Dinoroseobacter shibae DFL 12 = DSM 16493: one gene and its partner. The protein of the gene in region 1 interacts with the protein of each later gene in a pairwise test. Links are inferred from orthologs where the notes say so. Each region holds a gene or a part of one and is shown in the gene's direction. Other genes may lie near its edges. The genes, in order: rlmB and DSHI_RS09380.

Evidence for each region.
Region 2: the proteins of rlmB (region 1) and DSHI_RS09380 interact in binary tests that used the Escherichia coli proteins (3 or more experiments, as listed by UniProt). The link is inferred for Dinoroseobacter shibae DFL 12 = DSM 16493 from one-to-one orthologs.

The regions. Positions count from the first base shown.
Region 1 is NC_009952.1:2,733,805-2,742,608, forward strand. What follows is about bases 4,001-6,832. They hold rlmB (23S rRNA (guanosine(2251)-2'-O)-methyltransferase RlmB), read left to right. Parts: upstream 4,001-4,936; coding sequence 4,937-5,728; downstream 5,729-6,832. Other genes in these bases: DSHI_RS13065 (GntR family transcriptional regulator), read right to left, coding at 4,001-4,580; DSHI_RS13075 (hypothetical protein), read left to right, coding at 5,772-6,104; DSHI_RS13080 (YHS domain-containing (seleno)protein), read left to right, coding at 6,211-6,666. Also shown: DSHI_RS13050 (cache domain-containing protein), read left to right, coding at 1-2,268; DSHI_RS13055 (response regulator transcription factor), read left to right, coding at 2,261-2,905; DSHI_RS13060 (AbrB family transcriptional regulator), read right to left, coding at 2,914-3,942; more of DSHI_RS13065, read right to left, coding at 3,939-4,000; DSHI_RS13085 (CoA-binding protein), read left to right, coding at 6,937-7,422; DSHI_RS13090 (phosphoribosyl-ATP diphosphatase), read right to left, coding at 7,511-7,819; imidazole glycerol phosphate synthase subunit HisF, read right to left, coding at 7,816-8,577; DSHI_RS13100 (THUMP domain-containing class I SAM-dependent RNA methyltransferase), read left to right, coding at 8,678-8,804. UniProt on the Escherichia coli protein: Specifically methylates the ribose of guanosine 2251 in 23S rRNA.
Region 2 is NC_009952.1:1,911,292-1,920,129, reverse strand. The notes cover bases 1-2,866. They hold DSHI_RS09380 (bifunctional ADP-dependent NAD(P)H-hydrate dehydratase/NAD(P)H-hydrate epimerase), read left to right. Parts: upstream 1-580; coding sequence 581-2,152; downstream 2,153-2,866. Other genes in these bases: DSHI_RS09375 (Hint domain-containing protein), read right to left, coding at 2,154-2,866; DSHI_RS09385 (P-II family nitrogen regulator), read right to left, coding at 72-410; glnA (type I glutamate--ammonia ligase), read right to left, coding at 1-4. Outside these bases: more of DSHI_RS09375, read right to left, coding at 2,867-3,263; MocR-like pyridoxine biosynthesis transcription factor PdxR, read right to left, coding at 3,943-5,418; DSHI_RS09360 (TRAP transporter substrate-binding protein), read left to right, coding at 5,575-6,591; DSHI_RS09355 (TRAP transporter small permease), read left to right, coding at 6,655-7,221; DSHI_RS09350 (TRAP transporter large permease), read left to right, coding at 7,221-8,561; DSHI_RS09345 (universal stress protein), read left to right, coding at 8,586-8,838. UniProt on the Escherichia coli protein: Bifunctional enzyme that catalyzes the epimerization of the S- and R-forms of NAD(P)HX and the dehydration of the S-form of NAD(P)HX at the expense of ADP, which is converted to AMP.

The DNA.
Region 1 (8,804 bases):
GGGTTGCAGCTGCTGGCGGTGGCCGTGGTGGTGTTCTCGTCCTACTTCACATCCGAGCGCAGCCTGCTGGAACACGCCAGAAGCCAACTCTATGACGTTGGCACCAACGTGATCCAGCATACTAAATGGTTCATGTCTCCGGCCCGCAGTGCGGCGGAACTGTCCACCGCGCTTGCCACCAACCAGATCGTGCGCCGCGAAGACCGCGACCACCTCGAAGGCCTGCTGTTTCAGCAACTCCGCTCGGCCCCCCAGTTCGCCGGGGCCTATTACGGAGATTCCGACGGGAACTTCGTTTACGTCAAACGGGAAGGCGACCAGCAATACCTGACCAAGATCGTCGATGTGGAGTCCGCCCACCGCGCCCTGTTCATCCGTCGCAGCGACGATTTCGCGGATATCGGGCGGTATGTCGACCCGACGGACACCTATGATCCCCGCGCGCGCCCTTGGTATATAGAGGCGACCGCATATCGCAGCAGCATCTGGACCGATCCCTATATCTTCTTTACTTCGCAATCCCCCGGCATCACGGCCGCCACGCCGGTGGTGGGGTTCAAGGGGAATGTCCAGGGGGTCGTGGGTGTCGATATCGAGATCGCCGAGCTGTCGAATTTCCTATCCAACCTGCGGATCGGGAAGACCGGTGCAGCCCTGATCCTCAATCGCAACGGGGATGTGATCGCCCACCCGAACCCGGATCTTCTGACGACCAAGGGCGAGGGCGGCACCCTGCAATTCCCCTCGATTACCGAGATCGACGATCCCATTGCACGCGCCGCGTTCGGCGACCGCCTCGGCCCGGACGGGGTGGCCGTGGACAGCCCGATCCAGTCTGACTTCGAGCTTCTGGGCGAGCGGTTCGTGTCCCTGATCATGCCCTTCGGGCTCGACGACATTCCCTGGACCATCGTTCTTTATGCCCCACAGGTGGATTTCACCGGAGCTCTGAAAGAGAACCGCGCCCAGAACACCCTCATCGCCATTGCCGTGGCGGCCACCACCGCCCTCCTGGGCCTGGCCCTCGCCAACCGGATTCACGCCCCCGTGCGCGCCTTTGCCGTGCGCTCCTCGCTGATCTCCCAGGGCGAGGTCGACCCGAACGAACCCCTGCCCAGCACCTACAAGGAACTGGAGAACGCCAACACCGCGCTGGTCCACGAGATCTCGGAGCGCAGGCGCACAGAAACCGAGTACCGCGAGATCTTCGAGCGCGCCTCCCGCGGCATGGTCCGGATCGACAGCAGCTCCGGTCGGCTCAAGCGCGTCAACGAAAGCTTCGCGCAACTGCTCGGCTACAGCCCCGGCGATCTCGAAGGGGTGGATTTCCGCATGCTGCTCGATCCCGAAGAAACCGAGATACGGGCTGAGTTCAGCGACTGGATCGGCGGGCAGAAAGCCTTCGGGTTCGAGGCGAAAGTCCTGCACCGGGGCGGCGAGACCGTCTGGATCAGCTTCAACGGCATCTACGTGCACGAGGGCGGCCCGGATGATACCTATGTGGTGGCCACCATTGACGACATCACCCAGGCCCGCGCCACCGAAGAGACCATCGAAACCCTGAACCGGGAGATCGCGTATTTCTCGCGGCAGGAAATGATGGGGGAGCTGGCAACCGGGCTGGCCCATGAACTGAACCAACCCCTGACCGCGATCACCCAGAACGTGGATGCCGCCCAGCTGACCATCGAGAAGACACCGAACCGCATGAATGACGTACGCGCGCTTCTCGGCGAAATCGACGATCACGCCCATCAGGCCGCCGACATCATCCGGGCGCTGAGGGCCCTCGTGCGCAAGGACGAGAACGTCCCCAGCGATTTCGGCATCATCGAACTGGTGACCCAGGCCCGCCGCCTCGTTCTGCCCGAAGCGCGCCAGCACAGCGTCGATTTCGTGCTCCCCAAGGGCAAGGAAATCATGGTTCGGGCGGTCAAGGTGCAGGTCGCCCAAGTGGTGGTCAACCTGCTGCGCAACGCCGTGGAGTCCCTCGCGCTGCTGGACAGCGACGCACGCATCCTGCGCGTTAGCGCCACCCGGGAGGGCGACCATGTCCGCGTCGTCGTCGAAGACAACGGGCCGGGCATCGACGACGCGCTGGAATTGTTCACACCCTTCGAGACCACCAAGCGGGATGGAATGGGGCTCGGCCTGTCGATCAGCCGTACGCTGATCGAGGCGAATGGCGGCAAGATCTGGCACGAACGCTCTGGTCAGATGACCCGGTTCTGTTTCACCCTGCCGGTGAGGGGAATCGGTGATGTCTGAGAGCGAATTGCAGGAGCCATGCGTCTTTCTGGTGGATGACGATGCGGATATACGCGCATCGCTCTCCCGGGCCCTGGGGTTACGCGGCTACACGGTCAAGACCTTCGCCTCCGCCCATGAGTTTCTGGGCACCTATGATGGCTCGGCCTCGGGCTGCCTGATCCTTGATTACGGCATGCCGACCATGAACGGGCTGGAATTGCAGGCCTATCTGAAAGCCGCGGGCATCGACGTGCCGATCATTTTCATCACCGGCCATGGCGGTGTCCCGGAATCGGTGCAGGCCATGAAAATGGGTGCGATCGACTTTCTGGAAAAACCCTTCAAGCAATCGATCCTCATCGAACGGATCGACGCCGCTTTCGAGGCCGATGCCAAGCGGCGCGAGGTCAACCAGCACCAGTCGGAGATCGTGGCGCGGTACCAGGGCCTGACCAGCCGCGAACAGGAAATCGCGCTGATCATCGCCACGAACCCGGCGCGCAATTCCTCCAAGGACGTGGCCCGCACTCTGGGGATCAGCCCGCGCACCGTGGACCATCACCGCGCCCGCATCCTAGAGAAAATGGACGTCCGCACCGTCGCCGAACTGGTCGAGGCCGCCCTCAAGGCGGACCTGTTCAAGACCGACCCCTAAGCCCGACCCTAGCGCGCGTCCTTGTCCCCAAGCATCCGCACCACGATGGGCGCGCCGAGGATCACCACGAAAATCCGCAGGATATGGTGCGCCACCACGAAGGCCACATCCGCGCCCACGATCAGCGCCAGCACCGTCAACTCCGCCTGCCCCCCCGGTGCAAAGGCCAGCAGCGTCTCCATTCCCGGCGCAAGACCGGCGAGATAGACGCCTTCGACGAAGATCAGCGTCAGCACGATCAGGATCCCGCAAAACCCCAGACCCGCGGCAAGATCGCGTCGGATCTCGCCCCAGGTGATGCCCACGTATTTGCAGCCGATGGTCACGCCGATGAAGAACTGCGCGGCCCATATCGCCTCCGCCGGCGGGCGGTTCTCCAGAAGTCCGGACATGGCCGCAGCCCCGGTCACGATCATCGGCCCGAGGATGGCCGCGCCGAACAGCCCGATCCGACGCGCGCCCCACCAGCCGACAATCGCGCACAGCCCCATCAAACCCATCTCGTGAACCGGCACGACACCGAGAGACGCACCCGGCGGATTGCCCAGATCCGCCCCCCACACCCCCTTGAGCAAAAAGGGCAATGCCACGACGATCACCGTCACCCGCGTCGCATGGATCAGAGACAGGGTCCGCACATTGCCCCCCGCCTCCTCCCCGAAAAGGAGCATGTCCTGCAACCCGCCCGGCATGGCCGAGTAATAGGCCGTGGCCGGATCATACCCCCACAGCCTGCGGAAATAAGGTACCCCCACCAGTCCGATCGCAACAACCATCACCGGAACCAGCATCAGGGTCGGCCACATGGCGGGAAAGGTCGCCAGGACCGGCGGCGTCAGCGTGGCCCCGACCGCCACGCCAAGGACCATGCGCGTCGCCTCGTTGATCGGCTTGAGGCTGCGCATGGGCACGCCCAGCATCGCCGCCGTCAGACAGGCGAAGATCGGCCCCAGAAGCCAGGGCAGCGGCAGGTCCAGCCATTGAAACAGCCCGACGCCCGCAAGCGCGACCGCGAAGGCGGTGAAAATGCCGATCATGCGTCCCACGCCCGCAATCGGTGCCGCAGGGAGGTCTGCAAATGTGTCTCCGCCGCGGCGCTGGCCGCGTCCGAATCGCGCGCCCGCAGGGCCGCGACGATATCGGTATGCTGGGCGGTGACCTGGTCGATCCGGGCCTGGTCGGTGAAGGTGGTCGGCCCCAGCAGGATCAACGAGTTGTTGAGCGCCCGCGCCGCATCCATCAGGAACCGATTGCGGCCCGCATGATAGAGCCCGAGATGAAACCGCTGATTGATCTCCGCTGCCCTGGCCGGGTGCGTCCGCTCGGCCCTGATCGCCTCATTGAGGTCTGATAGCGCGTCGAACTCCGCTTCCGCACCGTGCTTGGCCGCCATGGCCGCGGCCGTGCGCTCCAGGACGACGCGCATCTCGTAAAGCTCCACGATCTCACGCTGGGAGAGCTTGCGAATGACCGCGCCCACCCGTGGCCGATGCTCCACCACCCCCTCGGCCTCCAGCCGCCGCAGGGCCTCTCGCACCGGCGTGCGCGACAGGCGCAATCGCTCGGCCACGGATTCCTCGCGCAACCTGTCCCCCGGGCGGAACTCGCCGGAGTGAATGGCATCGAGCAGCGCGCCATAAGCGGCCTCGCCGCTGGATTTCGACGATTCTTTCAAGAAGAGCCTCTTGTATCCGAAAGGATACAATGCACCTAGCACCAGCCGGGCACTCAGGTCAAACGCCCGAACACGGCGTCTCGCGAGCCGGATGAACGGCCCCGTCCCCGCCCCAACCCGGGCAGGTTCTCTGGAATGGTCTGGAAGAGAGAAGTGGTGGGCGACCCTGGAATCGAACCAGGCGTGCGTCTCCGCGAGGGAGTTACAGTCCCCTGCCACACCTTGCGGCCTGTCGCCCAACTGGCGCGCTGCTTAAGCCCTTGTGCCGGGGGCGTCAACGGCAAAAACCGCCCCGTTGACCCGTGCGGGGCGGTCCTCTATGCCCGACGCTTCGAAACCGCGTGTGATGACAGGCAATGGCTGGCAAGAAACCGACCTGGGTGATCGACAAGGAACGCGCCAAACGGGCGGCGGCGGCCCAGACCGTCTGGCTCTTTGGCCTGCACGCGGTGCGCGATGCGCTGGAAAACCCCGCGCGCACGAAACTGCGGCTGGTGGTGACGCGCAACGCCGCCGACAAGCTGGCCGAGGCCATCGCCGGGGCCGGGATCGCACCGGAGATTGCCGACCCGCGCCGGTTTCCCGCGCCGCTCGACCCCGGCTCGGTCCACCAGGGCGCCGCGCTGGAGGTCAAGCCGCTCGCCTGGGGTCCGCTGGCCGAGACGGTCCTCACCGGCCCGGCGGACCGCCCGCCGCTGGTGGTGCTGCTGGACCGGGTGACCGATCCCCACAATGTGGGCGCGATCCTGCGCTCGGCGGAGGTGTTCGGGGCCGCGGCCGTGATCTCCACCGCCCGGTCCGCCGCACCCGAAACCGGCGCGCTGGCCAAGACCGCCTCCGGCGCGCTCGAACGCCAACCCTATTTGCGGGTGCGCAACCTGGCCGAGACCATGGAAGAGCTGCGCGCCATGGGCTTCGTGCTCCTAGGGCTCGATGGCACCGCCGAGGACACCATCGGCACGGCCCTGCGCGACCTCACAGACCGTCCCATCGCCCTGGTGTTGGGTGCCGAGGGACCGGGCCTGCGGGACAAGACTAAGGAAACCTGCAACCGGCTGGTGAAAATTCCCTTCGCCCGCGACTTCGGATCGCTCAATGTCTCGAACGCGGCGGCGGTCGCACTTTATGCTTGCCGGGGCGAGGGATGACACGCGCCCGCCCGGCCCCTATCTAGGGGTCAAGGAGATCCAGATGCCCGAGCATACGAAACTAGCCACCTGTTCCTATTGCAGCGCCCGGACCATGCTGGTGCCGTCCGCGCGGGACGGGCATGAGCTGGCCTGCGGCTCCTGCGGCGCGCCCCTGCACGAGATGAAATGGCTCAAAGCGCCCAGCGGGACCAAGCCTGCCAAGCGCAAGAAGGCCACGGGCTATATCCCCGGCGTGCACGGCCCGGAACACGGCGCGCGCCCGCAGTCCGCCCGCATGGGTCCGGACCCGCGTCGGCGCAAGAAACGCAAGAAGCCCCTGTGGAAGCGTGCCCTTTCCGAAGCCGTGGATGTGATCGAAGACATTTTCGACTGAAACAATTCTCACGGGGGCGCCGCGCCGTTTCACATGGAAGTCAGACGGGTTGCGCAGGCGATCACCCGAGGCCACCTCGGCGTCATAACCTCGGAAGGATCGCCCCATGCTCACCAAACGCCAGTTCCTGATCGGCACCGCCACCGCGCTCGCCACAGCCCCCCTTGCGGCCCCTGCCCTGGCCGCTGAACCGCCGGTATTCTCGGACCGCGGTGCTGCCATCCGCGGCTATGACCCGGTGGCCTACTTCACCCTGGGCGAACCCACCGAAGGAAGCGACGCCTTCACCCATGACTGGAACGGCGTGACCTGGCGCTTTGCGTCCGACGCGCATCGCGCAGCCTTCGCCGCCGACCCTGTGGCCTACGCCCCGCAATTTGGCGGCTACTGCGCCTGGGCTGTGGCCGAGGGCTATACCGCCTCCACCATCCCGGAAGCCTGGCGCATCGTCGATGGCAAGCTCTACATGAACTTCTCCAGACGCGTGCAGCGCCGCTGGGAAAGGGACATTCCCGGCAATATCGCCCGCGGAAACGCCAACTGGCCGCAGGTTCTCGCCTGATCGCGCACCCAAGAGCGGCCGATGGCGCTCAGGACACAGGCCTCATCACAGAATCGTGAAGAATACCTTTCAATCCGACAACGCGTTCCTACGTATTCCTGAGGAAGGCGGGCTCGGAACTCCCGCGCTTCATTCACTGTCCCTCGTTCCGTTACTTTACGCCCGGCCCTCTCGGCACGGGCGTTTTTTTTGGCGAAACGCGCATGGCCAACCTGCGCCCGCGCAGGATCCCGACTTCCCGCGCGGCCCGCATGACGCTAGGCTCGCACCATGATCCACGACCCCATAACACCGCCGAGCGACGACGATTTCCGCCGCATCCTGACCCGGACCCGCACCGTGGCCTGCGTCGGCGTATCGATGAACACCGTGCGGCCCTCCTACTACGTCGCACGCTACCTGTCGTTAAAGGGCAAGACCGTCATTCCCGTGAACCCCGGCCACGCGGGCAAGACCCTCTTCGGCCAGACCGTGCGCGCCTCTCTTGCGGATATTCCCGAGCCCGTGGACATGCTCGACATCTTCCGCCGCTCCGAAGCCGTGCCGGAGGTGGTGGACGCGGCACTGGAGGCGCTGCCGGGGCTGAAGGTGATCTGGATGCAGATCGGTGTGACCCACCCGGAAGCCGCCGCCAAGGCCCGCGCCGCCGGGATCGAGGTCATCCAGGACAGATGCCCCAAGATCGAGTACCAACGCCTCTTCGGCGAGTTGCGGATGGGCGGATTCAACACCGGCGTGATCAGCTCGAAACTCTGAGACCCCGGCGGGCGCTCGCCTGTCCGTTGCAATGGAGAGGGGCCAAGGATTTTGGAAAATCCTTAAGCGGCTTGGAAGCCGCTTGGCCCTAGCGGCTGGCTTTTTCGCTGATCCCCGAGATGCCTTCGCGCCGCTCCAGCTCCGCCAGCACCTCCGCCAGCGCCACATCGCGCGCCGCCAGCATCACCAGCAGGTGATAGAGCACATCCGCCGCCTCGGAGGTCAGCTTCGCCCGGTCGCCCTTCACCGCCTCGATGATCGCCTCGACCGCCTCTTCCCCGAATTTCTCGGCGCATTTCTCCGGCCCCTTGGCCAGCAGCTTCGCGGTCCAGGAACTGTCCGGATCGGCCCCCTTCCGGGCCGCGATCGTCGCCTCCAGTCGCGCCAGCACGCTCATGACAACCGCACGGGGATCCCCGCCTCCGCCATGTGTTCCTTCGCCTCGCGGATGGTGAACTCCCCGAAATGGAAGATCGACGCCGCCAGCACGGCACTCGCCCCCCCCTCGGTCACGCCCTCGACCAGGTGATCGAGCGTGCCAACCCCACCGCTCGCGATCACCGGCACCGACACCGCATCCGAAATGGCCCGCGTCAGGGCTATGTTGAAGCCCTGCTTGGTCCCGTCCCGATCCATCGACGTGAGCAGGATCTCTCCCGCCCCCTTTTCCACGACCGTTTTGGCGAATTCCACCGCGTCGATCCCCGTTGGCTTGCGCCCGCCATGGGTGAATATCTCCCACCGCCCCGGCGCCACGGTCTTGGCATCTATCGCGCAGACGATGCACTGGCTGCCGAACTTGTCGGCGGCCCGCGCGATCACGTCCGGATCCGCCACGGCCGCCGAGTTGAACGACACCTTGTCCGCCCCCGCCAGAAGCAGGTTGCGCACATCCTCCGTGGTCCGCACCCCGCCGCCGATGGTCAGCGGCATGAAGCATTGCTCCGCCGTTCGCGTGGCCAGGTCATACATCGTGCCGCGGTTCTCATTGGTCGCGTGGATGTCGAGAAAGCACAGCTCGTCCGCCCCCGCCGCGTCATAGGCCTTGGCCGATTCCACCGGGTCCCCCGCATCCACGAGGTCCACGAAGTTCACGCCCTTGACCACGCGCCCATCGGCCACGTCGAGACAGGGGATGACACGGATTTTCAGCATGGGGCCCTCCGGCGCGGTTCCGGCCTTCGTGTACGCCGCCACGGGGCCCCGGACAACCCTGCCTCTCGCCAAGACCCGCGCCGCCCCCTACAAGACCGCCATGGCCGACACCCTGCCCCTGTTTCTCGCCGCCCAGCCCGGGCTGGAAGCCGCCCTCGCCGAGGAGGCCCGCGCCGCGGGCTTCCTGGACCCGCGCCCGGTCCCCGGCGGCGTCGAGATCACCGGCA
Region 2 (8,838 bases), 820 kb from region 1 along the record:
TCATGTGACCTTTCCTTTTCAGTCGATTGTATGTGTTGTGATTGTGTCCCGGACCCGGCTGACGCCCGCGGTCAGAGTGCGTCTTCGCCGGTTTCCCCGGTGCGGATACGGATGGCCTGCTCGACCGAGGAAACGAAAATCTTGCCGTCGCCGATCTTGTCGGTCTTGGCGGCCTCGACGATGGCCTCGATGGCCGCGTCCGCCTGATCGTCCGGCAGGACGACCTCGATTTTCACCTTCGGGAGGAAGTCCACGACATACTCCGCGCCCCGGTAGAGCTCGGTATGTCCCTTCTGGCGTCCGAAGCCCTTGACCTCGACGACCGAAAGTCCCTGCACGCCAATCTCTTGGAGGGCTTCCTTCACTTCATCGAGTTTGAATGGCTTGATGACAGCCTCGATCTTCTTCATCCTCCGACTCCCTCTCGTTCCGTGGCTTCGTGGAGAACACTTTCAAATCTCCTCCACAATTCGGTAGCGTGTCCCCGTCCGGTGGCGTTCGCTGAAAAGCAGGGCGCTGTCTGCGATTTGTGCGGCATGCCCAAGAATTGGGCAAGGCGAAAACTCCTGGGTGAGGCAAGATGACGGAACTCCTGACAGCGGCCCGGATGCGGGCCATCGAGCAGGCCGCGATGGACAGTGGCGCGGTCACCGGGCTGGAGTTGATGGAGCGCGCCGGGCGCGGCGTGGTCGAGGCGGTCTTTGCCCAATGGCCGGATCTGGCGGCGGCCCCGCGCCGCGCGCTGGTGCTCTGCGGGCCGGGCAACAATGGCGGCGACGGGTTCGTGATCGCGCGCTTGTTGTACGGCTGGGGCTGGGCGGTGGAGGTGTGTCTCTACGGCGATCCCGAGAAGCTGCCGCCCGACGCGCGGGCAAATCACGACCGGTGGTGCGCGCTCGGCCCGGTGACGGTGCATGCGATCGACTCTGCGCCGCCGCAGGACGACAGCCTCGCCGTGCCCGAACGGGTCGACCTGCTGGTCGATGCGCTTTTCGGGACGGGGCTGGGGCGGCCCTTCACCGGGCCTTTCACGGTCTTCGCCGCGCCCGCGGTGCGCGCACAGTTGCGGGCGGATGCAACCCGTGCGGTGGCGGTCGATCTGCCCAGCGGGCTCTGTTCGGACAGCGGCCGCATTCTCGGGACCGCGCTGCCTGCCGACCTGACCGTGACATTTCATGCCTGCAAATGCGGCCATTGGCTCGGCGATGGGCCGGCGCTCTGCGGCAAGACCGTCGTGGCGGGTATCGGCCTCGACCGGACGCCGCCCGCGCGGGCGGAGGACGGCGTTCATGCGGTCGGAGCCCCCGCGGCGCGGGCGCTGGCCAAGGGTGCGGAGGATCACAAATATGGCCATGGGCATGCGCTGGTACTGTCCGGGCCGATGGGGCGTTCGGGTGCCGCGCGCCTTGCGGCGCGGGGGGCGTTGCGGGTCGGCGCTGGGCTGGTGACGGTGGGCGCGCCGGGCGCGGCGATGATGGAATGCGCCACGCAACTGACCGCGATCATGCTGCGGCGCTGCGACGGGGCCGAGGGGCTGGCCGCGGCGCTGGAGGATGCGCGGCTGACCACCCTGTGCCTCGGGCCCGGTCTGGGCATCGGGGCGGAGACCCGGGCGCTGGTGGCGACCGCGCTGGCTGCGGGGCGGGCGACCGTGCTGGACGCGGACGCGCTCAGTGCCTTTGCCGAGGCGCCCGATGCCCTGTTCCGCGACCTGCATCCGCACACGGTGCTGACCCCCCATGGCGGCGAGTTCGCGCGGCTCTTTCCGGATATCGCCGAGAAACTCGCTGCCCCTGCCACCAGGGGTCCGGCCTACTCCAAAGTTGATGCCACCCGGGCGGCGGCGGCGCGGGCGGGCTGTACGGTGCACTACAAGGGGCCCGATACGGTCATCGCGTCGCCGGACGGGCGCTGTGCGATCAACGCGGCGGCCTATGCGCGCGCGGCCCCCTGGCTGGCGACCGCCGGGTCCGGCGATGTGCTGGCCGGGATGATCACGGGGCTTCTGGCGCGCGGGCTTCCCCCCCAGGAGGCTGCCGAGACCGGCGCCTGGCTTCATGTCGAGGCCGCCCGCGCCTTCGGTCCGGGCCTGATCGCCGAGGACCTGCCGGAGATGCTGCCGCAGGTGATCCGCGCCCTCGATACGCCGTAGCTCAGGGTTTGAGCAGCACCTCGGTTTCCCAATCCCGCAGGAGCGGCCTTGCAGCGGGGAAGGGGGCATCCTCGGCCTCGCGCAGTTCCGGGAAGATCTCGAACAGCTCCTCTTGGGCGGCGCGGCCCAGGGTCGACAGGATCGCGGGGCCGGGGCGCAGGCTCTCGGCCCAGATCCCGTCCGCGCGCACGATCTGGTGCCGATCGAACATGAAATGATGATAGGTGACCGGCTCCAGGTCGTAGACCTGCACGATGGTGTCGTCGTTCACCAGATGCGCCGCCGCCGCCAGCACCTGCGCGCTGCCAAACAGCAGGTCCGCGCGCCAATCCTCCAACAACACCCGGTGCTGCCGCGACACGCGCATGTCCCGCGCCGGCCGCCCCGGCCCCAGCGCGCCCGCGCGCAGCAGGATGGGCCGGAAGCGTGGGTTGCCGGCAAGCTTCGCGCTGTCGATCCGCGCGGACCCGACCCAGCGCACCGGCTGCGCCCCATCATCGCGGGTCAGCACCAGATCGCCCACCTGCAATGCCTCCACCGGGCAGGTGCCACCGGGCACCTCGATCAGGGTCCCCGGGGTGAAGCAAGGCGGGGTGGCGTAGGTGGCAGCCGGTGTCGCGGTCCTGCCCGGACCTTCGGAGGCGCTGATCACCCGCAGCGGCACGCCCACGGGTGGAAAAGTCCCGATGAAGGCCAGCCCTTCGGTGCTGCCGAAGGAGTTGTTGAACTCGGAATCCGGCTCGCGAATGTTGAAGCCGATGATGGTGTAGGTGTCGGTACCGTCAGTGACCTGCAGGGTATACTCGGCCTCCACCCGCCGCCCGGGGGCGTACTGCGTACCGCCGAACTGGGTGGTCGCGGCAAGGGCCTGCGTGCCGTCATTGTCGGCGAAGTTCACATCCCCCTCGTTATCGCGGATCGAGATCGGCACCCAGCCGTTGCTCTGCAGCGTGATGAATCGGTCCGGCAGATGGCGTCCCGCGCCTTGGTTACCGCCCGACAACCCGTCGGGCACCGCGGTCCCGGGGACAGGCACACCATCGCTGCCGGTCACCCCCTCTTGCACGAGGACCTGATCGGCGGCCAGCGCCCAGATCTGGTAGGTTTCCATCTTGCTACTCTCACTGACACACGGCGCTGTTTCCCGCTGCGGACGCGCATACAAGCATCTGTTTCGAGGGATACATCACAATTCTTAATTTGTTACTGGCACGAAACCCGGACGGCTGCAAATGCCCCTTTGAAAGGCGGCCGCGGTTTGCTAAGAGCCGCCCATCGCGGGTGTGGCGGAACTGGTAGACGCACCAGATTTAGGTTCTGGCGCCGCAAGGCGTGGGGGTTCGAGTCCCTTCACCCGCACCATCCACACCTGATACGTTCCCCGGCTCAACACTCCTCGCTGGGCGGGCGGATCCGTCGCGCAGGCTGGCCCTGGATTTGTGCGCGGGGGATCCCTGCGCAGGGGGCGAAAACCAGCGGCGCGAGGCGGCGTGGCCGTCGGGCGGCGCATCCGTCCCGTCTATGCCCTCCGGTCTGTGCCAGAACGTGTCTCTCCGGCGCCCCGTTTTCCAGAGGCCGCAATCGATCCTCCGGGCGCGTCCCGCCGCCCCAAGCCTTCGCGGCTGAAAAATGCCCGAACGCACATACCCCTCATCACCGCGAGGATGGCCGTGGGACTTCGGGCGCAAGGGGAGCAGACGCACCTGCGTCGGCCAGAAGGGTCCACATGCTCACCGCTCGTTCTCAAAACGCGCCTCGCGCTGCCACGCGGAAATCCATGCGTCCGCAGCCTAGCAGAACTCCGCAACCTTGGCGTCGATCCGGCGGATCCCTTCGGCGATCCGGTCCGCCGGGATCGAGGAATAGCCCAGCCGGAAGAATTCCGTCGGTTGGTCCGGGCCGCTGAAGAACGGCGCACCCGGCTCGATCACCACGCCGTCGCGCAGCAGCGCTTGACCCAGCGCCACGGTATCGACCCCGTCCGGCGCCTTGATCCACAGGCTCGTGCCCCCGAACCGGGCCGCACCCACCATCTCCAGGGCGGTTCCGTCCAACGCCTCCACCGCGGCCATGCGGCGCTTGGCGAACTCCCGCCGCATGTCGCGCATGAGCAGATCGTAGTGACCCTGCGCCAGGAAATAGGCCGCCGTGCGCTGCAGATGCCCGGGCGGATGGCGCAGCATCATCGTGCGCAACTCCTTCGCCTCGGCGATCACCGGCGCCGGACCAACCAGGTAGCCCAGCCGCAGCCCCGGAAACATCGCCTTGGAAAAGCTGCCCGCATAGAGCACGCGCTGATGCCGGTCCATCGCCTTCAGCGCCGGGCTCGGCGGTTCGAGAAAGCTCATCTCGAACTCGTAATCGTCCTCCACGACGATGAAATCGCGCGCCTGCGCCATCTCCAGCAGCCGTTCGCGCCGTGCCCGCGTCAGCGTGGCGCCCGTGGGGGCATGGTGGCTGGGGGTGACGAACACCGCCTGGGTGCCCGCGGGAATGTCCTGCGGCACCAGCCCGTCGCGGTCCACATCCACCGTCGTGACCTCCGCCCCGCACCAGCGCAGCGCCTGCAGCGTGTCGGGATAGCACGGGTTCTCGCAGATCGCCTTCAGCGGCGCGCGGGTCAGAAGCTCGATCGCCAGCCACAGGGCATTCTGCGCCCCAACGGTGATCAGCACCTGGTCGCGCGTGGCCGTGATCCCCCGCCGCGGCAACATCCGCGACAGGATGTAGTCGACCAGGAGCGGGTCGTCGGTGGCCTCGTTGCTGGCCATCAGGTCGAAATCCCGCGTGCCCATCGCCTGCCGGACGCATTCGCGCCAGGCGGTGTGATTGAACAGGCTGGTGTCCATCTCGCCGAAAACGAACGGGTAGGGCAGGGCGCGCCAGTCCTTCGGCTTGATCACCCGGCGCCGGGCGCGCAGGTTCTCCGACAGCACGTTGCGCCAAAGCGCACTGTTGTCGACCGGTTCGGCCTCGGTCCCCACGGGCAGCAGCGACAGGGTCTCGGTGTCGGCCACACGGTAGCCGCTGCGGCTGTGGGCTTCGAGATAGCCCTGCGAGACCAGCTCCTGAAAGGCCAGGGTGACGGTCATCCGCGCGACCCCGAGATGCGCGGCCAGCTTGCGCGAGGACGGCATCAGCGCCCCCGGCAACGCCTGCTTGGACAGGATCGACGCCACGACGGTTTCGCGAATCTGGGTTTGCAGCGGTCTGTTGGTCGTCCGGTCGAGAAAGAAGACATCCGCCGCGATACGAGGTTTGGCCATGGCTCAGCATGTTAGCCGAACTGGTCTAAGTCAATAAAATTTCTGGCCCTAACGTCGAGTCCGGGATTCGCCTTAACCAGCCCACAGCTTGGGGGGAGGACATGACGCATTTCCTGCAAGCGATGCGCCAAGGCGCAGCCAAAAATGGAGGACCATATGACATTTCTTTCCCGGATGACGTCCAGTGCGGCAATTGCACTGACCGCGACCATCATGAGCATGGGCGTGGCCGATGCAAAGAACTTCAAGATCGCCGTCGGTGACAGCGGCGGCAGCAGCCAGGAGGCCACCGGTCTCGCCTTCGTCGAAGCCCTCGAAGAACTTTCGGGCGGTGAGCACACCGGAACCCTGTTCCTGAACGGACAGCTCGGCTCCGAGCAGGACACCGTCAACGAGGCCGCCATCGGCACGCTCGACATGTCGATCCTGGCCATCAACAACGTCACGCCCTTCTCGCCCACCGTGGGCGTGTTCTCGCTGCCCTATGTCATCCTCAGCCTCGAAGATGCCGAGAAGCTGACCCAGGGTCCGATCGGCGCAGAGCTGACCGAGAACACCATCAACGACGCAGGCGTGCGCATCATTGCCTGGACCTACACCGGCTTCCGGCGCCTGACCAACTCCAAGCAGCCGGTCACCTCGGTCGCCGACCTGCAGGGGTTGGTGATCCGCGTTCCCAAGAACGAGATCATGATCGACACCTACAAGGCCTGGGGCATCAGCCCGACGCCGATGGCATGGTCCGAGACCTTCGCCGGCCTGCAGACCCAGGTCGTCGATGGCCAGGACAATCCCTACATCACCATCAACGCGATGAAGTTCTACGAGGTACAGAAGTACGTCACGAACCTGCGCTACATCTTCTCGATCGAGCCGCTGATCATCTCCGAGCAGGTGTTTCAGGAACTCTCCGCCGAAGACCAGGAGATCGTTCTCGAAGCCGGCAAGCGCGCCACGGCCGCCTCGTCCCAGTTCCTCCGCGAGAAGGAAGCCGAGATCAAGGAACTGCTCATCGAAAAGGGCATGGAGATCATGGATCCGGTGAACAACGAGGAAGAGTTCATCACGCTCGCGACCGAGGCCGTCTGGCCGAAATTCTACGACAGCATCGGCGGCATCGAGAAGATGAATGCCGTCCTGGCCGAGATCGGCCGCGATCCCGTCACCGAATAAGTCGGACGCCGAAAGCATGACAGGCGCCCCCGGGCGCCTGTCTCAGCCGAGTGGGAGGGGACCATGACCAAATTCTGGCACATCGTCGACAATATCGAGAGCTACATCTGTCGGACCTTGCTGGCGATCTTCGTTTGCCTGCTGTTCCTGCAGGTGATCGTCCGGACACTGTTCGACTTCTCGTTCTCGTGGGTCGAAGAGCTGTCGATCTACATGTTCGTCTGGTTCGTGTTCTTCGGGGCCAGCTATGCCGCCAAGATGGGCGCGCATAACCGCGTCACCTTTCAGTTCAAGTTCCTGCCACCGCGCAAAATCAAGTATATCGAGGCGTTTGCCGATCTCTTCTGGATCTTCTTCAACGTCTATTTCGTCTACCTGGCGATCGATTTCATCTTCAACAAGATGAACCGGTTCCAGTCGTCCCAGACCATGGGGTTCCACCTCAGCTGGGTCTACATCGTGCTGCCCATCGCGTTCTCGCTGATGACGTTCCGGGTTCTGCAGGTGAATTACCGCAAGATCGTTCTGGGCGAGGATTTGCGCGATCCCGACGCCATCGACCTCGACGAAGTCCGCGCTGGAACCGACGACGCCGCACGCAAGCCGCGCCGCGATGAGGAGCAGAACTAATGGAAAGCGAAATCATCCTGATCCTGTTCGGCGGGTTCCTGACGCTGTTGCTGATCGGCGCACCGATCACGGTCGCGCTCGGGGTCTCCACGCTGATCTCCTTCCTCTATCTCGGCGAGAACCCGATCAAGTTCGTGCAGATCGCCTTCACCTCGGTGGGCTCCTTCCCGCTGATGGCCCTGCCGGCCTTCATCCTGGCGGGCGCCCTGATGGAGGCATCCGGACTGTCGCGGCGGCTGATCAACGTGGCCGAGAGCTTCGCGGGGCCCTTCACCGGCGGCATGTCCGCGGCAACCGTGTTCGCCTGCCTGTTCTTCGGGGCGATCTCGGGCTCCGGGCCCGCGACGACGGCGGCCGTCGGCATGCTGATGATCCCGGCGATGATCCAGCGCGGCTACGGGCGCAGCTATTCCTCGGCCATCACCGCGTCGTCGGGCGGCCTGGGCATCGTGATCCCGCCCTCGATTCCGCTCATCATCTTCGGCATCGCCGCGCTCGGCATGCCCGCGCCGCCCGAAGCGGTGGAGAAATTCGGCACCTTCCAGACCGTGTCGATCCCGAAACTGTTCATCGCCGGCTTCATGCCTGCCTTCCTGATCGCCGGCAGCCTGCTGCTGATGAACTACATCCTGGCCAAGAAGCACGGCTACAAGGGCTCCGCCGAGGGCTGGTCCGCGCGCCAGATCTGGTGCGAGTTGTATCGCGGCTTCTGGGCGCTCATGGCGCCGCTGGTGATCCTGGGCGGCATCTATTCGGGCTTCTTCACGCCGACCGAGGCGGCCATCGTGGCGATCTTCTACACGCTGGTGGTGGGCACGGTCATCTACCGCGAGTTGAGCTGGCAGAAGCTCTTCACCGCGCTGGAGACCACGACCTGGCTGACCGGGCGGGTGCTGCTGATCATGTTCACCGCGACCGTTTTCGGGCGGCTGCTGGTGGAAAACCAGATCCCCGCCGTGATCGCCAATGGCATGCTGTCGATCACCGACAACATCTACATCATCTGGACGCTGGTGATCCTGTTCCTGCTGTTTGTCGGCATGTTCATGGAAACGCTGGCCACCATCCTGATCCTGGTGCCGGTGATGCTGCCGGTGGCCTACAGCGTCGGCATCGACCCGATCCATTTCGGTGTGGTCATGGTGTGCTGTCTCGGAATCGGGTTCCAGACCCCGCCCCTGGGGGAGAACCTGTTCATCGCCTCGGGCATCTCGAACATCTCGATCGAGCGGATCTCGGTCGCGGCACTGCCCTTCGCCTTCATCAACACGGTCGCGATCTTCATCATCGCCTTCGTCCCCGAAATCACGCTCTGGCTACCGCGGCTTCTCGGCTACTGACCCCGGTCGGAATTGGAGTTTCCCATGAAACAGATGATCACCCACATCCTGTGCGCGACCGACCTGTCCAAGCACTCGGCCTATACCATGTGCCACGCGGCCAACCTGGCGGCGGTGACCGGCGCCAAGCTGCACCTGGTGCACGCGGTCCAGCCGATGAGCGACGAGACCCGGATCGCGCTGCAACTCTACATGCAGACCACCGGATCCAGCGAAACCGCCGACAAGGCCCGGCATGCCCATCTCAAGACTGTCATGGCCGAGCGCCAGCGCGAAT